3 regions of the Agrococcus jejuensis genome follow, and region 3 is predicted to be linked to each of the others. Evidence: predicted binding sites of a transcription regulator. Region 3 holds the regulator's gene; each other region holds the start of a gene.
The links. The regulator LexA, encoded in region 3, represses DNA repair genes until DNA is damaged. The targets are predictions, from matches to a motif close to TCGAACANNTGTTCGA.

Region 1 (3,269 bases), 1.2 Mb from region 3:
CATTCGATCGCGCCGGGCTGGTCGGCGTCGGCGAGCATCCCGACGACGTGCATCGGCTGCACGTCGGTGGGCACGTCGACGACGACGCCTCCCCCGGGCACGAGCGCCTCGGCGATGCCGTCGATCGCGGCGTGCTCGATCGCGAGCGCGGGCACGAGCGGCGTGCTCGTGGCGGCGGCGAGCCTCGTGGCGTGCCGTGCGCGCACGTCGTCGCTCACGCCGAGGACCATGACGGCGACGTCGGGATGCATGCTGGCTCCACCTGCTTTACTGATAACCGTTCTCATCATGACACGGAATCGGAGGCACTCGTGAAGGTGCGCGCATCCCTCAAGTCGCTCGCGAAGCAGCCCGGCGCGCAGGTCGTGCGCCGCCGCGGCACGGTCTTCGTCATCAACAAGCGCAACCCGCGCATGAAGGGCCGCCAGGGCTAGGCGCGAGTCGGGGTGCGCGTGACGCGGCGATCGCCGTCGCGCGTGCCACGATGAGCGCATGATGACGACGACGTCGCGAGGACTCACCGACCGCTCGACGCTCGTCGTCGCGCTGCGCACCACCGTGCTGCTCGCCGGCATCTCGGCCGAGGTCTGGAACCTCGTGACCGTCGCCGGCGAGGGCGAGCGCATCAGCGAGCACCTCGGCTACTTCACGGTGCAGTCGAACCTGCTCGTGCTCGCGGTCGTCGCCTGGATGCTGCTGCGCCCCGAGGGTCGGCCGCGCTGGTTCGACGCCCTGCGCGGCGCCACGACGGCGTACATCGTGCTCACGGGCCTCGTGTGGGCCGTGCTGCTCGCGTCGCCCGAGGAGGCGCTGGGCTTCACCGTCGAGTACCCGAGCTTCGTGCAGCACCGGCTCATCCCGGTGCTCATGGCGCTCGACTGGCTGCTCGTGCCGACGCAGCGGCCGCTGCGCGTGGGCCGCTGCATCCCCGCGTGGATGGCGTACCCGATCGCGTACCTCGCGCTGTCGTGGGTGCGCGGCGGGCTGCTCGACGGATGGATCCCCTACCCGTTCCTCGACCCGGCCGTGCACGGCGGCATCGGCGAGCTGGTCGTGCCGACCGGGCAGGTGCTGCTCGCGTTCGTCGTGGGCATCGCGCTCGTCGCGATCGTCGGGCGGGCGCGCTGGCGGCCGCGCGAGGGTCTCGAGCGGCCGGTGCCGCGCATCGGGGTCGGGGCGTCGGCCTCGGACTGACGCGACCGATCCCCGATCGGTGCAGGACACCTGGAATCGGGTCGCCTTGCGTTGTCCACAAGAGCCCGATCCTTCGAACATATCTTCGATTCGATGGTATACTGGAGGCATCGGAAGGCGGTGTCGGGATGCGCGATCAGGGGCAGGTCGAGACGGGAGTCGTCGACGCGCTGATCGCCCTCGAAGCCTCCTTCGCGTCGCTGCCCGACGCCGAGCTGCTCGTCGCGATCGATGAGCTCGCTGCTCGCCGCCGCGCCATCGACGCCGCGATCGTGCGCGCTGCCGCGGAGGCCGCCGCGAGATCGGACCACCGGCCGGCCGACGAGTCCCTCGTGCGCTGCGCGGGCTACGGCTCCGTCGAGCGGATGCTGCAGGCGAAGATCGGCGTGCGCTGGTCGGAGGCGAAGCAGCTGCGTGCCGTGGCGTCGGCGACGAGCGAGATGGTCGCGATCTCCGGCGGCACGATCCCCATCCGGTACCCCGAGGTCGCGGCAGCGCTGGCACAGGGGTGGCTGTCGGTGCCGCAGGCGCACGCGATCACGTCGGGCCTCGACAAGCACCACGGTCGCGCGTCGGCGGAGGACGTCGAGGATGCGGAGCGCCTCCTCGTGTCCGTCGGCTGCGGCACGCACGTCGACGATGTCGAGCCGGCCGTCCCCGAGACGCTGACCGTGTTGGCGAAGCGGTGCCTCGACCACATCGACCCCGACGGCGACGAGCCCCGGTACGAGCAGCAGCTCGCCGACCGCTACCTCGCCTTCACCAGGTCGAGTCGTGGCGGGTACGACATTCGCGGGCACTGCACCGACGACCAGCAGGAGGTCATCGCGGCGTGCTTCGACGCGGAGGTCAAGCCGCGCCGAGTCGTGTTCGAGGACGCGTGCGGCGCGACCGACGAGCCCGTGCTCGATGCGGACGGCAACCCGATCGAGCAGCCCATCGACGACCGCACGATGGAGCAGCGGCGGCTCGACGCGTTCGTCGCGATCGTGAACCGGCACGCGGAGGCGTCCGCGCCGCGGATCTGCGGCGAGGCGCCCACGCTCACGATCACCGTCGCCGCCGACGTCCTCGCCGGGCAGCCCGCGACGACGCTCGAGGACCTCCCGACCCTGTCCCGCACCGGCGAGACGGTGCCGGTCTCGATCGCCGCCCGATACCTCTGCGACTCCTTCGTGCAGATCCTCGTGCAGGACGACGCCGGTCAGCCGCTGCGGATGGGCCGCAAGCGGCGCCTGTTCTCCAAGTCCCAACGCCGCGCGATCGTCGCTCGCGACCGCCACTGCCGAGCCCCCGGCTGCACCGCGCCGCCGGGATGGTGCGAGACGCACCACGTCACACCGTGGTCGTACGGCGGCGACACCGACGTCGACAACGGCATCCTGCTCTGCCAGCACCACCACACCGAGCTCCACCGCGGTGCCCTCACGATCACGCGCGCACCGCAGCCGACGATCACCGAGCCCGCCGACCACCCCACCGACCCGTCGACACCGCCGACCACACGTGGCCGCCGACCACGCACCCGGCCCCGACGCTGGCGCGTCACCTCTGCCTACCCCAGGCGGCACCGCACCCGCACACCCCTGCGCAGGTGATCGCGGCCCGCAACCCGCGAGCCGCCGACTCAGTCGTCGGGCGTCGAGAGGTCGCGGCGCTCGGGCAGGTCGTGCTCGGGGCGCGCGGCACGGCGCATCTCGTCGGCGCGGAGGCGCGCGTCGGTGCGCAGGCGCGACCAGTACGGCAGGGCGCGCAGCTCGGGATCGACCAGCCCGACCGCCCACGGCGCGCAGACGAGCGCGACGACGGCGGCGACGGCCGTCGCGACGAGCATGACGAGCAGCGGCTGCGACGCGAACGCGAGCACGACGATGGCGCCGCCGAAGGCGACGAGGATCCAGGCCAGCCCGATGCCGTTGCGCGACAGCCGCGTGCGGCCGAGCAGCAGCAGGCCGCCGAGCGCGACGCCGCCGACGACGGCGAGCAGCACCTCCAGCCACGGCATCCGCGCCTCCCCCGTTCGGTCCACCGACCCTAGCGAGCGCGCCCGGGCGCCGTCAGCGCGAGCCAGCCGC
Region 2 (3,269 bases), 310 kb from region 3:
AGTACGCGCAGCTCGCGCAGACCCTCACCGAGGCGGCGCAGGCGTTCAAGGCCGACGTGGACTCGGGCGCCTACCCGGCGGCCGAGCACGAGTACGAGTAGGCGCATGGCTCGCGTCGTCCTGCTGCTGCGCGGCGTCAACGTCGGCGGCGTCACCGTGCGCTCCGCCGACCTGCGCACGCTGCTGGCCGACGCCGGCCTCGGCGAGGTGCGCACGGTGCTCGCGAGCGGCAACGCCATCGTCGACGCCTCCGACGCGTCGGCTGCGGCCCGCACGGCCGAGGCGGCGCTCGAGGAGCGCTTCGGCCGCCGCATCCGCGTGCACGGGCAGACGATCGAAGCCCTGCAGGCCGTCGTCGACGCGTACCCGTTCGCCGAGGACGACGAGCACACACCGTACGTGGTGTTCGCGCTCGACGACGGCGTGCTCGAGCGCATCGCCGAGACCGAGACGCCCGAGGAGCTGCTGCTCGCCGGCGACGTGCTGCACTGGTCGAACCCCAAGGGCCACACGCTCGACTCCCCCGTCGGCATCGCGGTCGCGCGCATCGGCAAGGAGTCGACGACCACGAGGAACGTGCGCACGCTGCGCCGGGTGCTCGCGGCGGGATGACGCTGCCGTCTGGCGGTCGCGCCGGAGCGGCGCGTCAGAACGGCAGGGCGGGTGGAGGCGGTCCTGGATCGTCGGGGAGCACCTCGACGAACCTCGGGCCGACGGGTGGTGGCAGGTCGACGTAGTCGTGGCCCGACGGCGACTGCCAGTGCAGGACGCCCGGCGTCGGCTGGCTGACTGACCAGGCGGTCGCGTGCTTCAGCGTGTGGTGCCGACGGCAGAGGTGCGCGAGATTCCCGAGGCTGGTCGGGCCGCCGTCTTCCCACGCGATGGTGTGGTCGGCGTCGTCGTCGCGAGCCTTGGCGCCGCAGCCGGGGAACCGGCAGTGCTGGTCGCGGGCGCGCAGGAGGCGCCGCTGCGCCTCGGCCGGCGAGTAGGTGTCGACCTCGACGACCGTGCCGCGGATCGGGTCGGTCAGCAGTCGCTGCCAGGTCGCGGCGACGCCGGCGAGGATGCGGGCGGTCTCCGCGTCGACCGGCTGTGCGCCGTCGAGGGCACCGGGCGCCGCGCTCGTTCCGGTGAGCGTCGTGACAGGCATCGTGACCTGCACGATCGGCTTGATCGTCGCCAACAACCCCGCGTGCTCGACCTCGGCACCGCCGGGCGTGCGCTCGATCGCCGGCTGGCCGGAGCCGGTCAGCAGCAGCTCGCAGAACGCGTCCGCCTGCCACTGCTGCATCGATCGTGGGTCGTCCTTCGACTTCGCCTTCGCGCCGGCCCGGAGCCACGCCGTGATCCCGTGGGCGAGCACCGACGGCACGAGCGCGCCGATCCAGGACATGCCGTCGTCGAGGTCGTCGCACGTCACGCGACGGTCGTCACGGGCTGCGCGATGGCGTTCGACGAGCGGCTCGGTCAGGTGCTTGTCGGCCTCGCGACGGGCGACCTTCTTCACACGGGCAGGCGTGGTGGTCTCGGCGAGCGCGACCATCTGATGCTCGAACTCGGCGCGCTGCTCAGGCGTGACGTCGGTGCTCGACAGCACCCCGCCCGCCTCGGTGATCGCCCGCACGTGCCCGCGCCCGATCCGGCCCTCGGCGAACGCCTCGAGCAGCACGGGCCAGGTGTCGACGAGGGTCATGGCGTCGCCGATCTGCCGCTCGATCGTCAGGTCGGAGACTCGCGCTTGCAGCCCGACCTCGGCGGCGACGGCGCGCATCTCCATCGCGGAACGCTGGCTGCTCCCGCCACCCGCGCGATGCAAGGCGAGGTGACCGAGCGCTGCGAGCACTCGCGTCTCGTGCGCCTCGAGGGCTTGCTTGCCGGAGCGGATCGCGGCGAGCTGACTCATCGCGTTGGCCTGGATGGCGTCGAGCGCGGCAGCGTCGGGACCTTGCCCCGTGCCTGCGATCTCCTGCGCCATGACCTGACTCTGCCAGCAACCACTGACATCGAAAGCGTCGGTCGCGGGCCGATTCGGGAGGGTCAGGTGCCACTTTCGAGGCTCGCTTCGCTCGCACCTCAAGGAGCGGCTGGGGAGACGGCTAGGCAGGCGAGACGAGAGGATTCCCAACAGCTGGTCGAGGAGCGCGCGAGCCCGAAGGGCGAGCACGCGTCACGAGACCACGCGACCACCGCTCCCGCCCAGCCATGCGCGCGGTCGCGTCGAGCAGGCATGTCACGAGGTCTCGTGACGGCTCCTCGCTGCGCTCGGGGCCTCCTCGACCAGCTGGTCGGCGACGACGCCTCGGTGGCAGGTCGCCACCGCGTCAGCGGTCCTCGGCGGCGTCCTCCGCAGCCCACTGCTTCGAGCGCTGCTTGATGATCTCGGGCGCCTTCGCGGCCTCCTCGGCCGACGTGAAGGGACCCGCGCGGTCGTAGCCAGGAGAGACCATGCCCTCCTCGACGGCGCCGGTCTCGAGGTTGTACCAATAGTCGGTCATCATCGTCCCCTTCCCTATGCTGGAGCCTATGCCCAAGGACGCGAGCGGTCACCTGGTGCCCGGCGTCGTCGGGGCTGCTCCGGCGGTGCCCGCGAGCATCGCCAGGCCCGAGTACGTGGGCCGCTCGGGGCCAGCGCAGCACGTCGGCGGCGACGTGTACGACGCGCCCGCCATCGAGCGCATCCGCGCCGCCGGACGCATCGCCGCCGATGCCCTCGAGGCCGTCGGCGCAGCCGTGCGGCCCGGCGTCACGACCGACGAGCTCGACCGCATCGGCCACGCGTACCTCGTCGCGCACCACGCGTATCCCTCGACCCTCGGCTACCGCGGCTACCCGCGCTCGTCGTGCACGAGCGTCAACGAGGTCATCTGCCACGGCATCCCCGACGACACCGTGCTCGCCGAGGGCGACATCGTGAACGTCGACATCACCGCCTACGTCGACGGCGTGCACGGCGACACGAACCGCACGTTCCGCGTCGGCGCCGTCGCGCCCGAGGTCGACGACCTCGTCGACCGCACGCAGGAGGCGCTGCGACGCGCGATCGCCGTGGTCAAGCCTGGCCGCCGCGTCAACGTGATCGGCCGCTCGATCGAGTCGTACGCCGCGCGCTTCGGCTACGGCGTCGTGCGCGACTTCACCGGCCACGGCGTCGGCACGTCGTTCCACTCGGGCCTCGTCATCCCCCACCACGACGCCGACGCGTACACGACCGAGATCGTGCCCGGCATGGTGTTCACGATCGAGCCGATGCTCACGCTCGGCACCGCCGA
Region 3 (3,269 bases):
GAGCATCGTCGGGGCGTGACGCAGCGCCGCGAGGGCAGCCGCCTGCGTCAGCGCCGACAGGTGGTACGGCAGGCGCACGAGGCGCAGCGCGTCGACGACCGCCGGGTCGGCGGCCAGGTAGCCCACGCGCACGCCCGCGTACGCGAACGCCTTGCTCATCGTGCGGGACACGATGAGGCGCTCGAAGCGCGGCAGCAGCGCGAGCGCGGTCTGCGCGCGGTCGTGCGCGAACTCCGCGTAGGCCTCGTCGACGAGCACCATGCCGCGCGCGGCCTCGCACGCCGCCTCGATGACGTCGAGCGACAGCGCCGTGCCCGTGGGGTTGTTGGGCGCGCAGAGGAACACGATGTCGGGGTCGTGCCGCTCGATCGCGGCGACGACCGTCGCGGCGTCGAGCGTGAAGTCGTCGGCGCGCGGCTCGGCGACGTACGTCGCGCCCACGCCCTGCGCCAGCAGCGGGTACATCGAGTAGGTCGGCGCGAACGACAGCAGCGAGCGGCCGGGGCCGCCGAACGCCTGCAGCACGTGCTGCAGCACCTCGTTCGAGCCGTTCGCCGCCCAGATGGACTCGGCCGTCAGGCCGTGGCCCAGGTAGCCGGCGAACGCCTCGCGCAGCTCGGTGAACTCCCGGTCCGGGTAGCGATGCACGCCTGCGATCGCCTCGCGCACCGACGCCACGACGTCGGCGATCACGACGTCGGCGATGGGGAACGCGTTCTCGTTGACGTTGAGCCGCACGGGCACGTCGAGCTGCGGCGCCCCGTAGGGCACGCGGCCGACGAGGTCGTCGCGGAGCGGGAGGTCGTCGAGCGATGCCACCCGACCAGCCTAGGCGCGGGCACGTGCCGCGACGGACAGGCGGCAAGCGCCGCAGCGCGCTGCCCGAACGCGACGGCGCCCCATCCCCTGCACGGGATGGGGCGCCGAGATCGCGGCCTGCGGTGCGCTGCTAGCGCGTGTACTCAGCCGGGATCGCCAGCTGCTGACCGGGCTGGATCGCGCCGCCGATGTCGTTGAGGCTCTGGATGTCGGCGATGACCTCGCGCGGGTCGGCGTCGGGGGCGACGGCCGAGGCGATCGACCACAGCGTCTCGCCCGGCTGCACGACGATCGACTCGTGCACGACGGTCGAGGCCTCGAGGCCTGCCGTGGCCGTGGTGGCCTGCAGCGCACCGAGCGCCGCGAGCACCAGCACGGGTGCGGCGACGACGATGGCGAGCGCGCGGCGACCACGCGCGGTGATGCGCAGCTGGGGGGCCTGGATGGCGATCGCGGTCATGGTGTGCTCCTCGTCTGGATCGGATCGCGGGTGCGGCGCTCGGCCGGGAGCGCTGCACCCGCGTTCCATGATTCGAACGTACCTTCGGATCATCCGTTCGTCAAGACTCGGATTCCGCCGGATTCCTGGGCGACACGCTCGAACATCCGTACCCTTTCGAACATTCCGTCGGATACGCTTTCGAACGAGGCACAGGCTGTTCTCGAACGAGGACGAGTCAATCGGCGACCACCGACACGGTCGCGCGGAGAGGACGACGGACCATGGCACAGCGGCAGCTCACCGAGAAGCAGGAGGCGATCCTGCGCTGCATCCAGCAGTCCGTCAAGCAGCGCGGCTACCCGCCGAGCTACCGCGAGATCGGCGACGCCGTGGGCCTCTCGTCGCTCTCGAGCGTCACGCACCAGCTCGGCCAGCTCGAGCTCGCGGGCGCCATCCGCCGCGACCCCGCTCGTCCCCGCGCCATCGAGGTGCTCGTCGAGTCCGACGACTCCGCCGACGGCGCCGGTGCCGACGCCACGGCGTTCGTGCCGCTCGTCGGCCGCATCGCGGCCGGCGTGCCCATCACGGCAGAGCAGCAGGTCGAGGAGGTCTTCCCCCTCCCCCGCTCGCTCGTCGGAGGCGGCGACGACCTCTTCATGCTCAAGGTCGTCGGCGAGTCGATGATCGACGCCGCGATCTGCGACGGCGACTGGGTCGTCGTCAAGCAGCAGCAGACCGCCGAGAACGGCGACATCGTCGCGGCGATGCTCGACGAGGAGGCCACCGTCAAGGTCTTCCGCCAGCGCGACGGCCACACGTGGCTGCTCCCCCGCAACTCCGCCTTCGAGCCCATCCTCGGCGACGACGCCGTCGTGCTGGGTCGCGTCGTCGCGGTGCTGCGGTCCGTCTGACCTCGCGCACGCGACGGAGGCCGGCTGGGGATCCCCAGCCGGCCTCTCGTCGTGCATGCGCCTGCGCTCAGACGGTCGCGCCGATCCGCTCGCGCGCCCGCTCCGCCGCGGCGACGAGGCGCTCGAGCGACGCCTCCGTCTCGGCGTAGCCGCGGGTCTTGAGCCCGCAGTCGGGGTTGACCCACAGCCGCCCCGCGGGGATGCCCGCCGTGGCCGTCGCGAGCAGCTCGTCGAGCTCGTCGGCGCCGGGCACGCGCGGCGAGTGGATGTCCCACACGCCGGGCCCGATGCCGCGCGGGTAGCCGTGGCCGGCGATGTCGTCGACGATCTCCATGCGGCTGCGCGCGGCCTCGATGCTCGTGACGTCGGCGTCGAGCCCGTCGATCGCGTCGATGATCGAGCCGAACTCCGAGTAGCAGAGGTGCGTGTGCACCTGCGTGCCCGGCGCCGCCCCTCCCGTGGCGATGCGGAAGGCGCGCACCGACCAGTCGAGGTAGTCGGCGCGGCGGTGCTCCTCGAGCGGCAGCAGCTCGCGCAGCGCCGGCTCGTCGACCTGCACGATGCGCGTGCCCGCCGCCTCGAGGTCGGTCACCTCGTCGCGCAGCGCGAACGCGACCTGCGCGGCGGTGTCGGCGAGCGGCTGGTCGTCGCGCACGAACGACCAGGCGAGGATCGTGACGGGGCCCGTGAGCATGCCCTTGACCGGCTTGGCCGTGAGCGACTGCGCGTAGGCGGTCCACGGCACCGTGATGGGCGCGGGGCGCGCGACGTCGCCCCAGAGGATCGAGGGGCGGGTGCAGCGCGAGCCGTACGACTGCACCCAGCCGTGCGCCGTCGCCGCGAAGCCGTCGAGCGACTCGGCGAAGTACTGCACCATGTCGTTGCGCTCGGGCTCGCCGTGCACGAGCACGTCGAGGCCCAGGCGCTCCTGCAGCGCGACGACGTCGCGGATCTCGGCCTCCATCGCGGCGCGGTAGCCGGCGTCGTCGAGCTCGCCCCTCGCGTGGGCGGCGCGGGCGCGGCGGATGTCGCCCGTCTGCGGGAAGGATCCGATCGTCGTCGTGGGCAGCGCGGGCAGCACGATGTCGGCCTGCGCC

Region 1: the regulator LexA is predicted to act here: its motif matches at 1,268-1,283, upstream of BLQ67_RS12565 (HNH endonuclease signature motif containing protein).
Region 2: the regulator LexA is predicted to act here: its motif matches at 2,121-2,136, upstream of BLQ67_RS00760 (HNH endonuclease signature motif containing protein).

The regions. Positions count from the first base shown of each region.
Region 1 is NZ_LT629695.1:2,679,046-2,682,314, reverse strand. Features, by position in the region: gene BLQ67_RS12575 (GTP-binding protein) at 1-251, opposite strand, end outside; gene ykgO (type B 50S ribosomal protein L36) at 312-434, shown strand; gene BLQ67_RS16635 (Pr6Pr family membrane protein) at 493-1,194, shown strand; gene BLQ67_RS12565 (HNH endonuclease signature motif containing protein) at 1,323-2,792, shown strand; gene BLQ67_RS12560 (hypothetical protein) at 2,822-3,199, opposite strand; gene BLQ67_RS12555 (hypothetical protein) at 3,252-3,269, opposite strand, start outside.
Region 2 is NZ_LT629695.1:164,931-168,199, forward strand. Features, by position in the region: gene panB (3-methyl-2-oxobutanoate hydroxymethyltransferase) at 1-101, shown strand, start outside; gene BLQ67_RS00755 (DUF1697 domain-containing protein) at 106-612, shown strand; gene BLQ67_RS00760 (HNH endonuclease signature motif containing protein) at 647-1,975, opposite strand; gene BLQ67_RS16265 (SPOR domain-containing protein) at 2,322-2,495, opposite strand; gene map (type I methionyl aminopeptidase) at 2,524-3,269, shown strand, end outside.
Region 3 is NZ_LT629695.1:476,671-479,939, forward strand. Features, by position in the region: gene BLQ67_RS02200 (histidinol-phosphate transaminase) at 1-819, opposite strand, end outside; gene BLQ67_RS02205 (LysM peptidoglycan-binding domain-containing protein) at 950-1,279, opposite strand; gene lexA (transcriptional repressor LexA) at 1,543-2,172, shown strand; gene metE (5-methyltetrahydropteroyltriglutamate--homocysteine S-methyltransferase) at 2,240-3,269, opposite strand, start outside.